Regions from separate parts of the Acidovorax sp. GW458-11-26-14-TSB4 genome, predicted to be linked through region 1. Evidence: predicted binding sites of a transcription regulator. Region 1 holds the regulator's gene; each other region holds the start of a gene.

Region 1 (6,201 bases):
ACCAAGGGCACCATCGTGCTGCGTGGCGCGCGCCTGGACGTGCGCCAGGACGCCGATGGCTACCAGTTCGGCGTGGTCACCGCGGAGCCGGGCAAGCGTGCCTTCTTCCGGCAAAAGCGTGACACGTTGCCGGGCGCGCCCGACGAGTTCATCGAAGGCGAGAGCGAGGTCATCGAGTACGACGGCCGTGCCGACAACGTGAAGTTCATCACCCGTGCCGAGCTGCGGCGCTTCCGTGAATCCACGCTGACCGACGAGATCACCGGGCAGGTCATCGTCTACAACAACCTGACCGATGTGTTCACCGTGGATGCCAAGCCGCGCAGCGGCAACAATGCCGCAGGCGATGCCCAGGCGCCCGGCGGCCGCGTGCGCGCCATCCTGTCGCCCAAGGAAACCCCGGCCGGTGCCGCGGCTCCGGCCGCGCCGGCCTCCGGCACCACCCTGCGCCCCAGCAGCACCCTCGGCGGCGGCGCCAAGTGAGCGAGGCTGCCGTGAACACCGTCGCCGCGTCCCCGGCGGAAAGCCGGCTGGAGGTGCACCACCTCGAAAAGTCCTACGGCAGCCGCAAGGTCGTCAAGGACGTGTCGCTGGTCGTGCAAAAAGGCGAAGTCGTGGGGCTCCTGGGCCCCAACGGCGCGGGCAAGACCACCTCGTTCTACATGATCGTGGGCCTGGTGCGCAGCGATGCAGGTGACATCCGCATCGATGGCCATTCGGTGGCCCACATGCCCATCCACCGGCGCTCGCGCCTGGGCCTGTCCTACCTGCCGCAGGAAGCCTCGATCTTCCGCAAGCTCACGGTCGAGGAGAACGTGCGCGCCGTGCTGGAGCTGCAGCGCGGTGACGATGGCCAGCCGCTGTCGCGTGCGCTGATCGAGGAGCGCCTCACGGCCCTGCTGAACGAGCTGCGCGTGGAGCACCTGCGCGCCTCGCCCGCGCTCGCCCTGTCTGGTGGCGAGCGCCGCCGGGTGGAGATCGCCCGCGCGCTGGCCACGCAGCCGCGCTTCATCCTGCTCGACGAGCCCTTTGCCGGCATCGACCCCATTGCGGTGATCGAGATCCAGCGCATCATCGGCTTCCTCAAGGCCCGCGGCATCGGCGTGCTCATCACCGACCACAACGTGCGCGAGACGCTGGGCATCTGCGACCACGCCTTCATCATCAGCGACGGCCACGTGCTGGCCCAGGGCACCCCCTCCGAAATCGTCGACAACGCCGAAGTGCGCCGGGTGTACCTGGGTGAACACTTCCGCATGTAGCAGACCGATGGACTGTACGTTTGCCATGCACCTGCGTTTGCGGCAGCCCCCGGGGGCTGTGCGATGAAGCCCGGCCTGTCGCTGCGCGTATCGCAGCACCTGGCGCTCACGCCGCAGCTGCAGCAATCCATCCGGCTGCTGCAGCTGTCCACGCTGGAACTGGGCCAGGAGGTCGAGCAGATGCTCGACGAAAACCCGTTCCTCGAACGCAATGCCGATGAGGCGCCGCGCGAGGAATTCGGGGTGGAGACGGCCGATGCGCCGGCGCAGTCCGACGACTACAGCTCCGACGAGGCGGTCTACTCCAACGCCCCGGGCAGCAATACATCGAGCGAATCCGTGGCCGACACCTCCCCGGGCGATGCGGAGCTGGGCAGCAGCGCCAGCGATGAACCGGACTGGAGCGGTGACGGCACCGTGGATGTGTCGCCCAACGATGCCGAGTGGGGCGGCGATGCGCCGGCCCGCACGCGCAACGATGCCGAGGGCGACGAAGCCGACGCCACCGAGCTGGCGCGCTCGCACGAATCTCTCACCGCCTTCCTGCACCGCCAGGCGCTGTCGCTGCGCCTGTCCGAGGTGGACAGTGCGGCGCTGCGCTTCCTGATCGAGTCGCTCAACGACGACGGCTACCTCGAAGAGCCCCTGGAAGAGCTGGCCATCGCGCTGGCGGGCCCGGACGACCTGGAGCAGATCGAGGAACTGGTGCACCGCTTCACCGTGGCCCTGCGCCTGCTGCAGAACCTGGAGCCCGTGGGCGTGGGCGCCCGCAACCTGGGCGAATGCCTGACCTTGCAGCTCGCGGCCCTGGCCGCCGACGAGGACAGCGATGCCGACCCCGACACCGTGCAGACCGCGCTGCGCGTGTGCCAGCAGCCGTTGGAGATGCTGGCGCGCCGCGACATCCGCCGCCTGACGCAGCTGTGCGGCGACGGCGAGGAGCGCACGCGCGCCGCCATGGCCCTGATCGCCCGGCTGGAGCCGCGCCCGGGGCGCAAGTTCGTGGACGTGGAGCGCAACATCATCGTGCCCGACGTCATCGTGCGCAAGGCCGGCCGTGCCAATGGCCGCGACGGCCAGCACAACTTCATCGTGGCCCTGAACCCCGACGTGATGCCGCGCCTGCGCGTGCACGACATCTATGCCGGCGCCCTGCGCGGCCACAAGGGCGGCGAGGGCCACCAGGCCATGCAGCAGCGCCTGCAGGAGGCGCGCTGGTTCATCAAGAACATCCAGCAGCGCTTCGACACCATCCTGCGCGTCTCGCGTGCCATCGTCGAGCGGCAAAAGAGCTTCTTCACCCATGGCGAGTTGGCCATGCGCCCGCTGGTGCTGCGCGACATCGCCGATGAGCTGGGCCTGCACGAGTCCACCATCAGCCGCGTGACCACGGCCAAGTACATGTCCACGCCCATCGGCACCTACGAGCTCAAGTACTTCTTCGGCTCGGGCCTGGGCACCGAGACCGGCGGCAATGCATCGAGCACGGCCGTGCGTGCCCTCATCAAGCAGTTCGTCGCGGCCGAAAGCCCGGCCAAGCCGCTGTCGGACAGCCAGATCGCCGAGATGCTCAAGGAGCAGGGCATCGAGTGCGCGCGCCGCACCGTGGCCAAGTACCGCGAGGCGCTCAAGATCGCCCCGGCCAACCTGCGCAAGGCGCTCTGATCAGGCCGGCTTGCGGAACGCCCGGCTGGAGATGCTGACGGTATTGCCGTCCGGGTCCTTGGCGTTGGCGAAGGCATAGCCGTTGGCCTGGTGCGTGGGGCCGAACTCCAGCCCCTGCGACAGAGCATGGGCCTTGAAGGCCTCCACGTCCGGGACATGGAAGCACAGCTTCACCCCTGCCTGGCCCAGCTTCACGCTTTTGGCCGCCTGGTGGACCAGGATGCTGGCCCCGCCATCGGGGGCGTGCAGCTCGATCAATCCCTCCACCACTTCGCCCGTGGTCTCGAAACCGAAGTGCGTGCGGTAGAAGCCCGCGCTGCGCTGCATGTCGCGCGCATAGATCATGAGGGTGGAGAGCTGCGGGTGCATCATGGGGTTTGTCGGGAGGTGTCGTTGGGCGACGGATGGGGCACGAGCAGCACTCGCTGCCCGGTTGCAGCGATGGCACCCACTTGGCCGTGGATGGCGTGCAGCGAGCCCTGGGCAATCTGTTGCGCTGGCGAAGGTGCGTTGCCTGCGCCGGGATCCAGGTAGGCCTGAAAGGTTTCGGTTCGCTCGCGAAATGCAATGAACGAGGTGGCGACCACGCCTTCGCCGCAGTGCGCGCAGCGCAGCAGGTAGCTGCCATACTCCACGATGGAATCGAGCGAGGTGCCGCTGCACGCGTGGCAGGCGATGTCGTTCATGGGGCGACGACCGGTGGTAGGCCGAAGGTCGCGTCCATGGTGGCTCGGTCGTGGTCGAGCAGGTGCGGCTGGTGGTTGCGGTACAGCTGCGCCAAGAAGTCCTGGTTCGGGCCCGCCACGTCCATGCCCCGGTCGTCATACGGCCAGACCATGACGCGGTGTTCCAGATGGAAGAGGTAGATGCAGCAGTTGGGGCGAGGGCGGATATTGCCGAAGTCGGCTGCCATGGCGCACCACAGTAGGCCCGTGAGCTGCGACAGCGGTGCTTGGAACGCCAGGTGGATCCAATCCTCCTCGTCCGGTGCTTCGTTGGGTTCCCGGTCGAACCCTGCCACAACACCCTGGCGGCAGGGATTCGGACGCCTGCCGCCCTGAGCTCGGCCATGACCTCTCTGTAGGCAAACCTGCCGGGTTCGGCTGCAACCCGTATACAGGCCGTCAGCGAACCTTCGATGTCGAAAATCTCGCTGCAGATGGCCCGACATGTGGCCAGCGCTGAAAGGAACTGTTCCAGGATCGCGCCGCCCTCGGACAGCCTGAACCGCAGGCCGCCAGGGTATCGGTAGAAAAGGGGTCGCAGGAAGGCCTTGCCGTCGAAAGTCCGCTCGATGGCCTGTCGCAGTGCCTGGTGCTCACCGCGCATCGGGTCTGGGCGCACGCCGCATCGAGCGCAGCAATTCCAGCGCCTGGGCCGTGGGCTCCTGGGGAGCGCCGTTGACCAGCACCGTGAAGGTCACGCGCAGCTCGTTCATGCCCAGCACGCCCTGGGTCAGGTGCTTGTAGCCATCGGGTTCGGGCGCGCGGTCGGTGGCCGAGAAGTAATAACCCGTCTTGCCCGGGGCGCCCAATTCCTGGAGGGGCAGATAGCTTTCGACGGCCTTGGGTTGGGCCCGGGTGGCACCTGCCCGCACCAGCGCCCGCAACTCCTCCGCCGTGGGGGCCCTGGGCGCACTGCCCACGGGCCAGATGGGCGTGATAAGCATCTGCAAGGCCTTGGCGTCCAGGCCGCTGATGGCCACCGAGGGCGGCAACTCCGCGTGCGGGCGGCGGACTTGGGCGCGCCACGGCGCGGGCAGCTCGATCACCAGGTCATCGTGGCCGGGCAGGGGAACGCGCAGTTCTTCGGCCAGGGCGGGCAGGCACAGGGAAAAGGCGATCAAAGCGAGGGCGGTGCGGAACATGGGGGCTCTTTTACGGGCGTTTGGCAAAAACGGCGTCGTAGGACTGGGTACTGAAGCCGTTCACCCGCTGGCCATTGGTGAGCAGCACTGGCACACCGCGCGCACCGATCTGCGCAAAGGCAGCCTTGCCGGTCGGGGTGTCCACATCGAATTCGCGGTAGGCAATGCCCTTGCCTCCCAGATAGGCCTTGGCCGCCTTGCAGTACCCGCACCAAGTGGCCATGTAGAGCGTCACCTCGCCCCGGGGCTGGGCCGCTTTTGGGGCTTCTGCGGGCGCTTGGCCGGGCGCGGCGGGGGGCAGCGGGTTGCCCGGGACCACACTGATGGGTGGGGCCTCGAGCTTCATGGTCTTTTGCGCCGAACCGGACGCGGGAGGCTGGTCGCTGTAGACCACCTTGCCATTCGGGTCCACGGACTTGTAGAGCGTCTGGGCATGTGCCGTGCCCGTGAGCGCAGCCACGACCAGGGCGAGGATCAGGCTGCAGCGCAGGGTATGCATGGGGGCTCCGGGTAAAATCGGGATCCCGGGAGCATAAGAGACTTCTGCCACCCCGCGGCCCGTTGGGGCCATGCCTCACCCATATGGGGCACACTCGCAGCCCCCGATGCCCCTTGGCGGGCTTTCCTGGAGGGCGTAAACGCCCCCCGGTTCCCTGCCTTTTCCCGACTTCCTGTTTCCCCGCGCCATGGCCCGCATTGTTTTCGACCTTCCCGCGCATTTCGGCTTTTCCACCGAGCTGCAGATCTACATCAGCCACGTCAACCAGGGCGGGCACCTGGACAATGCGCAACTGCTGAGCCTGGTGTCCGAGGCGCGCGTGCGCTTCTTCCAGTCGCTTGGCTACCCCGAGGCGGACGTGGGCGGCCTGTCCACCGTGGTGGGCGACATCGTGGCCCAGTACAAGTCCGAAGGCTTCCATGGCGAGACCATGCGCGTCGAGATGGCGCCCCAGGACCTCAACCGCTACGGCTTCGACCTCATCTTTCGCATGACCGAGAAGACCTCGGGCCGCGAAGTGGCGCGCGGCAAGGTCGGCATCGTCTTCATCGGCCGCAGCGACCGCAAGGTGGCGCCCATCCCCGAGTCCATCCGCCAGTTGCTGCTGGCGCGCGCCGCCTCGCCTGCCGCGTAAGCGCGTATCCTGTCGCCCAGTGCCATGAACCAACTCCAACTTTTTCTCCCCTGCGCCGCCGGTGTCGAGGGCTACCTGGCCGACGAGGTGCACGCCATCACCGGCCTCACGGGCCAGGACCTGCTCGTGGGCCGTGGCGGCGTGCTGCTGCGCGCTTCGTGGCGCCATGCGCTGCTGCTCAACCTGCACAGCCGCCTGGCGCAGCGCGTGCTGGTGCAGCTGGCGCACCGGCCCTACCGCTCCGAAAACGACCTGTACGGTATCGCCAGCGAGG
Region 2 (6,201 bases), on a different contig from region 1:
GGCGGCACTGGATTCGCCGGGCGGCGCCTTGAGCAATTGCTCCGAGGGCACGGCGGGCACTTCCACGTGCAGGTCGATGCGGTCCAGCAGGGGCCCGCTGAGCTTGCCCTGGTAACGTGAGATCTGGTCCGGCGTGCAGCGGCAGGCGCGCTGGGTGGAGCCGAGAAATCCGCAGGGGCACGGGTTCATGGCGGCCACCATTTGAAATCGGGCTGGAAAATCGGCCCTTTGCGCTGCGCGGGAGATGGTGATGTGGCCGGTCTCCAGGGGTTCGCGCAGCGCCTCCAGCGCAGCGCGGGTGAACTCGGGAAATTCGTCGAGGAAGAGCACTCCATGGTGCGCCAGCGAGATCTCGCCAGGCCGAGGCGGTGAGCCCCCTCCGACCAGCGCCACGGCGCTGGCCGTGTGATGGGGCTGCCCTGTGGGGCGCAGGCCCCAGCGCTCGGGGCTGAAGCGGCCGGCCAGGCTGGAGATGGCGGCGCTTTCCAGCGCCTCCTGCACCGCCATGGGTGGCAGCAGGCCGGCAAAGCGCTGTGCGAGCATGGATTTTCCTGAGCCGGGCGGCCCGGCCATCAGCACACTGTGGCCGCCGGCCGCAGCGATCTCCAGGGCGCGCTTGGCCATGGCCTGGCCTTTCACGTCGGCCATGTCGGGGCCCTGCAGCCCGGTGGCCATGGGCGTGGGCTGCAGGCGGGTAAAGCCATCGTCGTCTCCTTCGGGGGCCGGCGTGCCGGGCGGCAGGAAGGCGCGCACCACGTCGAGCAGGTGGCGTGCGCGCACCACCTGGGCATCGGGCACCAGGGCGGCTTCTTCGGCACTGCCGGGGGGCAGCACCAGTTGCGTGCTGATGTGCTGGGTCTGCAGCGCCAGGCTGGTGGCCAGCGCCCCGCGCACCGGGCGCAGTTCGCCTGAGAGCGACAACTCCCCCGCGAATTCGTGGCCTGCAAGGCGGCTGCCATCGATCTGTCCGCTGGCCGCCAGAATGCCCAGGGCGATGGGCAGGTCGAACCGGCCCGAATCCTTGGGCAGGTCCGCCGGGGCGAGGTTGACCGTGATCCTCTTGTTGTGGGGAAACTCCAGGCCCGCGTTCTGCAGTGCCGAGCGCACGCGCTCGCGTGCCTCCTTCACTTCCACTTCAGCCAGGCCCACCAGCGTGAAGCTGGGCAGGCCGTTGGCCAGGTGCACTTCAACGGTGACGGCCGGTGCCTGCAGCCCCAGAAGGGCGCGACTTTGCACCAAAGCAAGACTCATGGTCGACTTTCTCCCCAGATGGGTGCGTTTTATGGTGGGGCGGCGTGAACTGCTTCACAGTTGCACCACCGTGGTGCATTTGCAAAGTCCCCTCAACCCTCACTTTAATAGGGAATCCCCATCTGCCCCGCCCGCAGGTGCCACGGCCCGTTGGTGGCGCGTGGCACGGTCCATGCTTAAAGCGCTTGTCCCTACTTTGTCCAACCGGAGGAAACATGACCCGCGCATCCATCAAGTTCCTGGGCGCTGCCCTTGTTGCAACCCTGCCCCTGCTGGCCAGTGCCCAGCTGACCGGCAACGTCAGCCTGACCTCGAACTACAAGTTCCGTGGCCAGGACCAGGATGTCTCCAAGGTCAAGGCTGTCAAGCCCGCGATCCAGGGCGGCTTCGACTACGCCTTCGGCGAGTCCGGTTTCTATGTCGGCAACTGGAATTCCAGCGTCGACTGGCTCTCGGGTAACTCCATCGAGTCCGACATCTACGGCGGCTACAAGTTCAAGGCCGGCGGCGCCGACCTGGATGTGGGCCTCTTGACCTACATCTACCCCGGCAACAGCAACGGCAACACCACCGAAGTCTATGGCGCCGCCACCTTCGGGCCCGTGACGGCCAAGTACTCGCACACGCTGTCCAAGGACTACTTCGCCTATGCCGGCCCCGGCTTCAAGGGCCGCAACACCGGCTACCTGAACCTGGCATTCGCCCAGGAAGTGATGCCCAAGGTCATGCTCAAGGCGTCCGTGGGCTACACGCGCTTTGGCGGCGACATCGCGGCCCCCAACTACATCGACTACAGCGTCGGCGGTGCCTATGACTTCGGTTCGGGCCTGTCCCTGGGTGCTGCCGTGGTCGGCGCCAACAAGAAGGACTACTTTGGTCCCGTCAACAAGTCGCGCGTGATCGTGACGCTGACCAAAACCCTGTAAATCTTTTGGGGGCGCGCAGAGCGCCCCTTCCGGAGGAACCAAAAATGAAAATGGTGACAGCCATCATCAAGCCCTTCAAGCTCGACGAGGTGCGTGAAGCCCTGTCGGACATCGGGGTTCAGGGGATCACGGTGACCGAGGTCAAGGGCTTCGGGCGCCAGAAGGGGCACACGGAGCTGTACCGCGGCGCGGAGTACGTGGTCGACTTCCTGCCCAAGGTCAAGATCGAGGCCGCAGTGGCGGACGAGTTGGTGGACCGCGTGATCGAGGCCATCGAGGCCGCTGCCCGCACCGGCAAGATCGGTGACGGCAAGATCTTCGTGACGCACCTCGAGCAGGTGGTGCGCATCCGCACCGGCGAAACCGGCAAGGAAGCCCTCTAAGGGGCACGCCGCATCACACACAAGAGAAAAAAAGCCATGAAAAAATTGCTTGCTTCCTTCATCCTGGGGTTGAGCCTGCTGTCGGTCGGTGGACTGTCGCTGGCCCAGGCACCTGCCGCCGAGCCTGCGGCGTCGGTGCCAGCGGCTGCTGCCCCTGCTGCGGCACCCGCCGCTGCCCCTGCGGCAGCTCCTGCTGCGGCCGAAGCCGCACCTGCTGCTGCAGCTGCCCCCGTGCCCAACAAGGGCGACACCGCCTGGATGATGACCTCCACCATCCTCGTGATCCTGATGGTCCTGCCCGGCCTGGCCCTGTTCTACGGTGGCCTGGTGCGCAGCAAGAACATGCTCTCCGTACTCATGCAGGTCATGGTCACCTTCTCGATGATCGTGGTGCTGTGGTTCATCTACGGCTACAGCCTGGCGTTCACCGAAGGAAGTGCGTTCATTGGCGGCTTTGATCGCCTGTTCATGAAAGGCATCTGGGACAACGCAGCCGGCACCTTTGCCAATGCTGCGACCTTCAGCAAGGGTGTGGTGATTCCGGAAGTGGTGTTCGCAGCCTTCCAGGCCACCTTTGCCGGCATCACCTGTGCCCTGATCGTCGGCGCCTTCGCCGAGCGCATCAAGTTCGGTGCCGTCATGCTGTTCATGGTGCTGTGGTTCACCTTCAGCTACCTGCCGATCGCCCACATGGTGTGGTTCTGGATGGGTCCTGATGCCTACACAGGCAAGGAAGTCGTCGATGCCATGACCGGCAAGGCCGGCCAGATCTGGCAGTGGGGTGCGTTGGACTTCGCTGGCGGTACCGTGGTGCACATCAACGCTGCTGTGGCTGGCCTGGTGGGCGCATTCATGGTGGGCAAGCGCATCGGCTACGGCAAGGAAGCCATGGCGCCGCACAGCCTGACGCTGACCATGGTGGGTGCTTCGCTCCTGTGGGTGGGCTGGTTCGGCTTCAATGCCGGCTCCGCACTCGAAGCCAACGGCTTTGCCGCCCTGGCCTTCATCAACACGCTGGTGGCCACGGCTGCAGCCGTGCTGGCCTGGTGTATCGGTGAGGCGCTGGCACGCGGCAAGGCATCCATGCTGGGTGCTGCCTCGGGTGCCGTCGCCGGTCTGGTGGCCATCACGCCAGCTGCCGGCAACGTGGGCATCGGTGGTGCACTGGTCATCGGCCTGGTGGGTGGCTTTGCTTGCCTGTGGGGTGTGAACGGCCTCAAGAAAATGCTGGGTGCCGACGATTCGCTGGACGTGTTCGGCGTGCACGGTATCGGCGGCATTGTTGGCGCACTGTTGACTGGCGTGTTCAACGCCCCCAGCCTGGGCGGCCCCGGCTATGTGGCGGACTGGGTCACGGCCACCATGGTGACATCTGCGGACTACTCCATCGCCGCACAGGTGTGGACCCAGACCAAGGCAGTGCTGTTGACCATCGTGTGGTCGGGCGTGGTGTCCTTCATCGCCTACAAGATCGTGGACCTCACCGTGGGTCTGCGTGTCTCGGAAGAGGCTGAACGCGAAGGCCTGGACATCACTTCGCACGGCGAAACGGCGTACAGCCGTTGACGGGATCGGCCGGGGCTGCGGTGTCTGGTGGTGCCGCAGCCCTGACCACCCGGCTTTTTTGAACCGTTTGATTTTTCTGCGAGAGTCTCCTCGGAATCCTCCTCGGATCCCTTGGCCCGCCACCCGGCGGGCTTCTTTTTGAGCAACCCGCCCCTCGGCGGGTTTTTCATTGGAGGGCAGCGCAAGAGCCGATTGCGAACCTCACGCCGGCCGTTCAAAAAATTCACAGCCTTGCCAGGGGCCCGGGCAGGGTGCAGCCGCTACGATGCACGGCATGGATTTCGCCCTTGCCCAGATCACCGAACGCGTGCGTGCCGCCGCGGCCGACCAGACCCCTTTGCGCATCCGCGGCGGCGGAAGCAAGGACTTCCACGGCCTGGCCCTGCACGGCGAGGTGCTGGACACCCGGGTGCTCCAGGGCATCGTCGACTACGAGCCGAGCGAGCTGGTCGTCACCGTGCGCGCCGGCACGCCGCTGGCCGAACTGGAGGCGGCCCTGGCCGCCCAGGGCCAGTGCCTGCCTTTCGAGCCCCCGCACTTCGGGGTGCAGCCGCAGGCCGCCACGGTCGGTGGCATGGTGGCGGCCGGCCTCTCGGGCCCGGCGCGCGCCAGCGTGGGGGCCGTGCGCGACTACCTGCTGGGCGTGGTGCTGCTCAACGGCCAAGCCGAGCTGCTGACCTTTGGCGGGCAGGTCATGAAGAACGTGGCGGGCTATGACGTGCCGCGCCTCATGGCGGGTTCCTGGGGCACGCTGGGCCTGCTCACCGAGGTCAGCCTCAAGGTGCTGCCCGTGGTGCCGGCCGAGGCCACGCTGCGCTTCGAATGCGGCCAGGACGAGGCGCTGCGCCGCCTGCATGCCTGGGGCGGCCAGCCCCTGCCCCTCAATGCCAGCCGCTGGGAGGCCGGGGTGCTGCACCTGCGCCTGCGTGGCGCCGTGGCCGCCGTGAATGCGGCCTGCCGCAGCATGGGCGGCGAGCGCCTGGAGGCTGCTGCCGTGGCCGTGGATTGGAACGCATGCCGCGACCAGACGCTGCCCTGGTTTTCCGCACGCCAGCCCGACCACGCCCTGTGGCGCCTTTCGCTGCCCGCCACGGCACCCGCTATGGACTTGCCTGGTGGGGCCCAGCCGCTGGTCGAATGGCATGGCGCGCTGCGCTGGGTGCAGGCCCCCGAAGCTGCCGGCGATGCTTTGCGCGAGGCTGCGCGCGCTGCAGGCGGAAGTGCGGCGATGTTCCGGGCACCCCAGGCGCGCGAGCCGGGCGGGACGGGCCACGCCGCACTGCCCTCGCGCGCGCTGGAGCAGATCCATGCGCGCCTCAAGCACAGCTTCGATCCAGCTGGCATTTTCAACCCCGGCCGCATGGCCCCGGGCTGGTAGGCCTCCTGGCATGCGCCGCCTGCGCCACCTCACGGGCCACCACCGCACGGTGGCCAGCAACCGCGTGCTGGGCCTGCTGCTGGCCTTCAATGCAGGTGCCGTGAACGCTGGTGGCTTTTTGGTGGTGCACCTGTATACCTCGCACATGACGGGATTCGTCTCCATGCTGGCCGACAACCTGGTGCTGGGCAATATGGCGCTGGTGCTCGGTGCGCTGGGGGCCCTGCTGGCCTTTACCAGCGGTGCGGCGATGACGGCCGTGCTGGTCAACTGGGGGCGGCAGCGGCACCTGCACAGCAGCTATGCGCTGCCCCTGCTGCTCGTGGGGGCGCTGATGCTGGTCTTCGGCCTGGTGGGCGCCATCACGCTGCGCTGGCATACGCCGTTCGCCGTGCCAGCCACCGTGCTGCTGCTGTCCTTCATCATGGGCTTGCAGAACGCCACCGTGACCAAGATGTCTGCGTCCCAGATCCGCACCACCCACATGACCGGCGTGGTGACCGACCTGGGCATTGAGCTGGGCAAGATGCTGTACTGGAACCGCGCCGGCACGCCCGCCCAGGCCCTGGTGCGCGCCAACCAGGCGCGCCTGCGCCTGTTCGCGGGGCTGCTGGCCATGTTCCTGGTGGGCGGCGTGGCCGGTGCCGCTGGTTTCAAGCATGTGGGCTTCGTGTTCGTGGTGCCCCTGGCATTGGTG
Region 3 (6,201 bases), on a different contig from region 1:
CATTCCAAGGCAGCCCCCGATAGCTAAAAATTATGGACCGAACCCATCGGCCTGGACATACCCTCGAATCTGCCCGCCATTGGGATCGACAAATGCTACCCAGTCCATCGACATGCGGCTCACCACGGGAAGCCACAACAGCGCGTCCGGCCGCAGGCCGCCCGCATTCTCAGCAGCCTGAGCGGCGCGTTTGTTGATCAGCTCAGTCGACTGGGGATTCAATGAAATCAGCTTGTCCAATGACATTGCCCGGGCCTTGACCTGAGCTACATTGAGTTCATAGTCTTGCCACCAATCAGGGCGCTGACCAGGCTCCACCCCTTGCAAAGACGCATCCACGCTCTCCATTTTTTCATCCGAGTTCCTGGCACTGCGAACTCCAAGCAAGCGAGGGGGCTCGAAGCTCAAGGGGCCCACCCACTTGGGAATGCTCTCGGGCCGCGACGTGTCGATATCTGCATAGCTGACCACCCTGAATCGGTCCACCTCGAACAGCAGAGCTATCGGCCGTGCCTGACTCAGACTGTAGACACCGTAGACCAGCGCGCTCATTTGAACTGCCACAATAAGCGCAATATCAACCCAAATAGCCCTTTGGGATTTATCCGGATCGATCAACAGCAGCGTGAGAATGGGGCCACAAACAACATCAACAAATATAATTAGAAAAAATAATTTCCAGCCCCCTGAAATATTAAGAAAAGGCTGCGGAAACCATATGCCTATTATCAAAAATGCAAGCAGGCCGCCGACAACGGTCGAAAAAGCAAAGTGGCGCAGCGCCCAGGGAGCAGCAAATCGAATTCTTCGCAAAATCTTCGATTCGGACGCATTCATCGTAGTACCCATTCAAATATCAATTCATGAATAGTTAAATACAAAAAGAACATCGCGCCAATTATTCGCCACCTTTCAGGTCACGCACAAACTGCTGAGAATAATCCATACAATTTTTTTCACCCTTTCGCTCGCACGTCAGAAGAACAAGCGTACGCATCGATCTCAGCATGGTATCTATATTGTAGGCCTTAAGGGTACTATAGTTTTCATGATACATACGAATTGCGTCTGATTTTCGCCCTTCAAGATAACTAATTGCGATTCTCTGGTGAATCACCTGATATTCTGATCCACGCATTGCAATTGATTCCGCAGAGTCTATAGCTTCTTTGGCTCGAACCAAATCACCCTCAAATATCATGAGCGCCTGAGAGTAGTTGGCGAGGATTCCCGCGTAGGACGCAGCATTCAGCCCCTTGGACTCCTCTTGGCGCATCTTCCATACGTCCTTGGCATTTACCACAAGCCCTTCCAAATAAGGAAGAGCTTCCGGGTCTTTTTTCCCAAGTAAAAATGAAGAGTAGATCATCTGAACGTCCAAAGGCATTCTTCCACCAAAACGCGCCTTGATCCTCTCGATCTCCTCATTAAGCTCCTTCGACGCCTCGGGTGTCTTGGCGTCCGCAAGAGAGATCAGATACATTGACCGTACCACAGAATTTTCTGGCTTTGCCCGATACTGCCAGCTCCAGAGTCGCAGATTGCTTTCCCACATGGATGTAACGGTATACGTCACCAATAAGGAAAGCAAAATCCACAGCGACGCAAGAACAACAAGCAGGCGGGGAATCATTGGCCGACTGGCCAATTTCTCGCGAAGCTCCATGAACAAGGCGACAAGTCCCAGCGAAAGAAAAATCAATGGCAGATACAAAAATCTGTCAGCACCTATGGTGTCACCCAGTCGGATCTTCAATATCCCAAGCACCGGAAATATTCCAATATAAAAACCCAACCAGAGCACTGCCCAAGCTCTACGCCTGACTGCGAAGACGAAAATGGCAACACCAAGGAGTAAAGCACCAAGCAATGCTGCGGGATGCTGTCGCATGGACATCAACTCAAGAGCAATATCCTGCCGAGGGCTGATGGAGCTAAATGGAACGAAACTCGTGTAAGTATAAAATGAGAGCGCGCGGAGCCACTGGTCATAGCCCTGTAATGCTTCTATGACTTGTGAAATTCCAAACGCTTCGTAAGAGACAAAACCAATTCCATGGCTTCGAAGATAAAGATACGGAATAACCGCCACCGCGTAGGAACACAAATAGGGTAGCGCCTTTCTGAGGGGTACCAGCAGCGATTGCGATGAGTCACGCGCAATGAAAATGAGACCCAGAAGGGGTGCAAACAATATACCAGTCTCTTTAGACAGCATGGCACCCATTGACAATAACGCGACCATTGCACAACGAATTACACTAGCAGGGCCCAAGGCGATTGAAACACCCGCCAGAATCAGCATGGTGGCCATGAGGTCAAAACGACCCGAAATCCAGGCGACCCCCTCAGTCAAAGAAGGGTGAACGGTATACAGAAGAGCAACAAAGACAGCCGCAGTGCGCGCACTGCTGCGCCCTTCAAAAATGCGGCATGCAATCGAATAAAGGAGACAGGTGTTGATGGCATGGATCAACACATTGATTGCGTGCGAATACAGAGGCTGCAGGTTGAAGACCTGCATTTCCATCATCCAGGTGCTCAAGACCAGAGGACGAAAATAGGGGGTATCGGGCAATACGGGCCGCGCCACGGCCTTCCAACTCCACGCGCCTTCACGCAACACGGTGTTTTCAAGGAACAGAGCTCCATCATCCCACACGTAGCCAAAGCCAAGGCTCTGTCCATAGAGCGCGGCAACAACGAGAACAATCAGCCCGTATGGCCAACCAGATTGGAGGGAATTGGATGAAGTTCGCACAAAGGCCTCGGCAAAGAAAAAAGCGAGGACAAGCCTCGCTTTTTAGAAGATAGCCAATATTAACGGCATTCAGAAGGCGCGTACTTAGCAGGCAGAGGAGTACCGGCAGAAACGGCACGGTTACCCAGGCCACGGTTCTGAGCGCTGGTGGTGGTGGCAGAAGTGCAGGCCCAATCGATGGCGCCTTGCACAGCATCAGTAGGAATCGCGCTTTGCACGTTGGGGAAGAAACTCAGCGTGTTGCCGTTCAGACCGCTGGGGATGCCGTTGCCAGAGTTGGCAGCAACGGTAACGAGGATGGTCCATGGGCTGGCAGCGGTAACGCTGTAGCCCTGAACGTACTTCGAGCGCTTGGTTTCAATGGATGCAGCGTTGATCGCGGAAGCAGCCGCAGTCAAGCCCCCGACGGAATCCGTCTGGAAGGCTTCCGACATGGCGCTCTTGGGCGAACTGCCAGCGATCACTGCTTCAGACACCTTGGCGCGGATGGTGTAGTCCTGGTACGCAGGCAGAGCCACGGCAGCCAGGATACCGATGATCGCCACAACGATCATCAATTCGATCAGGGTGAAACCCTTTTGCATGAAACGCTTCATAAATAACTCCTCGGAGGTCAATTGCAATTGAAACCTGCAGAAAATTCTCCAGGCTGGCTCAACATGAGCAGGTTTTGTGCCACCTTGCGAAACCGATGGCATGGTACCTGAACCCCTCCCCCAAATGGGTCATTTGTCACCGAAGTGTTTCCCGAACCCCACAGGAGATCTCACAGCGACATTTTTGTCGTACCACGAACGTCACCATCTGCAACAGAGTGGTCAGAACTCGAAGACATCCCCCGCTTTGAGCCAGTAAATGTCATGGGGGGCAGCGCCCAGCGGTCCAGCGCTCTGGTCGAAGCGTCGGATCTCTTCCATGATGAGCTCGGTCTCGGACGGCTTGGTATGGGTGATATAGATGGGGCAACGCTTGCCAGGGGTCAGCTGCGCCAGTTCCTGGGCCAGGGTGTGGGGTGAGAGGTGCAGGCTGCGCTGGGCCAAGGAGGTTTCGCGGTTGCTGAAGGCGGTCTCGATGACCAGCATGGCGACCGGCAAAGCATTGACCCGGTTCCAGAAGTCCGGATTGCGGCCGGTGTCGCCGCTGAAAACCCACCAGCCCGTGCTGCCCGCCACCGCGTAGCCCACGGCGGGCACGGTGTGCACGGCGGGCAGAACCTCCAGGTGCACGTCTTCGACCTTCAATCGCTCCCCGACCGAGATGATCTGGTACTGCAGGAAGGGCTGGTCAGACGTGGGGATGCTGCTGAAGTCGGGCCAGATGACGTTGTTGAACACGTGTGCCTGCAGCGCGGCAATGGTGCCGGTCAGCGCGTGGACCTGCACCGGGCTGTTGCGCAGGGACGACACGGCATCGAGCATCAGGGGCAGCGCCGCGATGTGGTCCAGGTGCGAATGCGTGAGGAACACATGGTCGATGCGGCGCATTTCGTCCAGCGTCAGGTCGCCCACCCCCGTCCCCGCATCGATGAGGATGTTGTCGTTGACCAGGAATGAGGTGGTCCGGCAGTCTTTGGCAATGGCCCCGGAGCACCCCAGTACGCGAACCTTCATGTCATGCAGTCCTGTTTGCTGTCGTCTCTTGGGTTATCGGTGCGGGCTGCGGCCATTGTCCTACTTGGTGTCGAATTGGGTGGCACCGTCCCAATCCGGCTGAAAGGGTAACACCCGCAGGGCCTCTATGCGGCCTGCGTACAGCGAATACAGGATGTTTCCAGGTTCCGAAGCGTGCAAATTCCGCAAAAGCAGGGCAGATGCATCCCATTCCTGGGCCCGGTAGGCGGCGAGAAACTGCTGCCAGAGCGCCAGTTGCTGCACCCGCTCGGGTGGCAGCGGCTCGGACGAAGCAGCCAAGGGGGTGTAGATGGTGACCGCCTGCGCCTTGCCCTTGACGCGCACCCGGTCCAGTTCCTGCCAGATGAAACCCGGCGCCATGGCCCGGGTGGAGTCGCTGACCACCATGGTGACCCCGTAGGTTTTGGAGAGACCTTCCAGCCGCGAGCCCAGGTTCACGGCATCGCCGATCACGGTGTAGCTGCGCCGGATGTCCGAGCCCATGTCCCCCACGCACATGGAGCCGGTGTTCAGGCCGATGCCCACGCCGATCTCCGGCAGGCCCTTGCCGCGGTGCTCCTCGTTGAGCTGGCCAATCGCCCGGGCCATGTCCAGCGCCGCCGCCACCGCCAGCTCGGCGTGCCCGGGGGTGGCCACCGGAGCCCCCCAGAAGGCCATCACGCAATCCCCCATGTACTTGTCGATCGTGCCCTGGCGGCGGCCACGGATGATGTGGGTCAGGCGGCTGAACACGCCATTGAGCATGGCCTGCAGTTGCAGAGGCTCCATGGTTTCCGACAGCGCGGTAAAGCCGCGCATGTCGCAGAACATCACCGTCAATTCCTGGTTGCTGGCATCCATGCTGTAGCGCTCAGGCTCCTTGACCATCTCGTCCACCAGTTCGGGTGGAACATAGGTCCCGAACAGAGCGGCCAGCTCCCGCTTGGAGCGGCTTTCGACAAAATAGCCGTAGACCATGTTCAACGTGAAAGCCGACAGTGCCAGCACCAGCACCGTCGCCAAGGGCATCACCAAGCCCTGTGTCTCATAGAACCAGAGATTCAGCGCCACCAGCCCGGCAAACACCCCGGCACTGAGCACCATCGCCCAACCCGCCGTCAGCAGCGGCAGCGAGAAGGCCAGCAGCAAGCCCACCAGCAGCAGCTGAAAGCCATCGAAATCAATGGCGTAGTCCGGCTGGACGATGGTCGTCCCGTCGATGAACGCCGACAGCACATTGGCATGCGCCTCCACCCCGGGATAGGCACGGCCCACGGGCGTCACGCGCAGATCGACCAGGCCGGGCGCCGTGGACCCGACCAACACCAGGCGGCCTTTCAGGCTGCCGGCCGCCAGCTTGCCCTCCAGTACATCGCTCGCGGAGACATAGCGGAACGAACCACCCGATACATCGCCCAGGCCCCGGTAGGGAATCAGGGTGGCCAGATTGGCGTCGACCGGTAGCGCCAGGCGGGCCTGGTCCTTGCGCAGCTGGATGCCCTTCAACACATCATGGTCGAATTCCGAGGTTGCATAGAGCGGGTACAGATCCGACCGGCCTGTTGCCATGCGCAGCATGGCCAGCGCCAGCGACTCGTAGTAGCGGCCCTGGTACTCGGCCAGCAGCGGCAGGGAGCGCACCACCCCGTCAGGATCGGTGACGGAATTGAAGAACCCGGCCGACGGCGCCGCCTTGGCGAGCACCCCGATGTTGCTGCCATGCCCTTGCCAGGAGGTGGCCCGCAGCGGCTTGCCTCGCAGCCGGTCCAGGGGCAGCGCGGGTTCTGGCAGGACGCCGCGCGCACGCCCATCCCGGTCGCTGGTGAAGTA

The links. Region 1 encodes sigma-54, which starts transcription at its own class of promoters, with help from an activator protein. Its sites were predicted from a motif close to TGGCANGNAANCTGCTTT; they were not measured.
Region 2: the regulator sigma-54 is predicted to act here: its motif matches at 1,413-1,430, upstream of AC07X5_RS03045 (TorF family putative porin).
Region 3: the regulator sigma-54 is predicted to act here: its motif matches at 3,422-3,439, upstream of AC07X5_RS00820 (pilin).

The regions. Positions count from the first base shown of each region.
Region 1 covers NZ_JBWKYR010000007.1:16,192-22,392, forward strand. The annotation lists gene lptA (lipopolysaccharide transport periplasmic protein LptA) at 1-483, shown strand, start outside; gene lptB (LPS export ABC transporter ATP-binding protein) at 495-1,262, shown strand; gene AC07X5_RS16005 (RNA polymerase factor sigma-54) at 1,326-2,927, shown strand; gene AC07X5_RS16010 (VOC family protein) at 2,928-3,299, opposite strand; gene AC07X5_RS16015 (hypothetical protein) at 3,296-3,613, opposite strand; gene AC07X5_RS16020 (DUF3885 domain-containing protein) at 3,610-4,098, opposite strand; gene AC07X5_RS16025 (hypothetical protein) at 4,246-4,794, opposite strand; gene AC07X5_RS16030 (glutaredoxin domain-containing protein) at 4,805-5,293, opposite strand; gene AC07X5_RS16035 (acyl-CoA thioesterase) at 5,481-5,927, shown strand; gene AC07X5_RS16040 (THUMP domain-containing class I SAM-dependent RNA methyltransferase) at 5,952-6,201, shown strand, end outside.
Region 2 covers NZ_JBWKYR010000001.1:642,781-648,981, forward strand. The annotation lists gene AC07X5_RS03040 (YifB family Mg chelatase-like AAA ATPase) at 1-1,251, opposite strand, end outside; gene AC07X5_RS03045 (TorF family putative porin) at 1,467-2,177, shown strand; gene glnK (P-II family nitrogen regulator) at 2,222-2,560, shown strand; gene amt (ammonium transporter) at 2,597-4,126, shown strand; gene glcE (glycolate oxidase subunit GlcE) at 4,392-5,504, shown strand; gene AC07X5_RS03065 (YoaK family protein) at 5,515-6,201, shown strand, end outside.
Region 3 covers NZ_JBWKYR010000001.1:163,484-169,684, forward strand. The annotation lists gene AC07X5_RS00810 (TfpX/TfpZ family type IV pilin accessory protein) at 31-849, opposite strand; gene AC07X5_RS00815 (hypothetical protein) at 899-2,761, opposite strand; gene AC07X5_RS00820 (pilin) at 2,821-3,357, opposite strand; gene AC07X5_RS00825 (MBL fold metallo-hydrolase) at 3,580-4,371, opposite strand; gene AC07X5_RS00830 (CHASE2 domain-containing protein) at 4,432-6,201, opposite strand, start outside.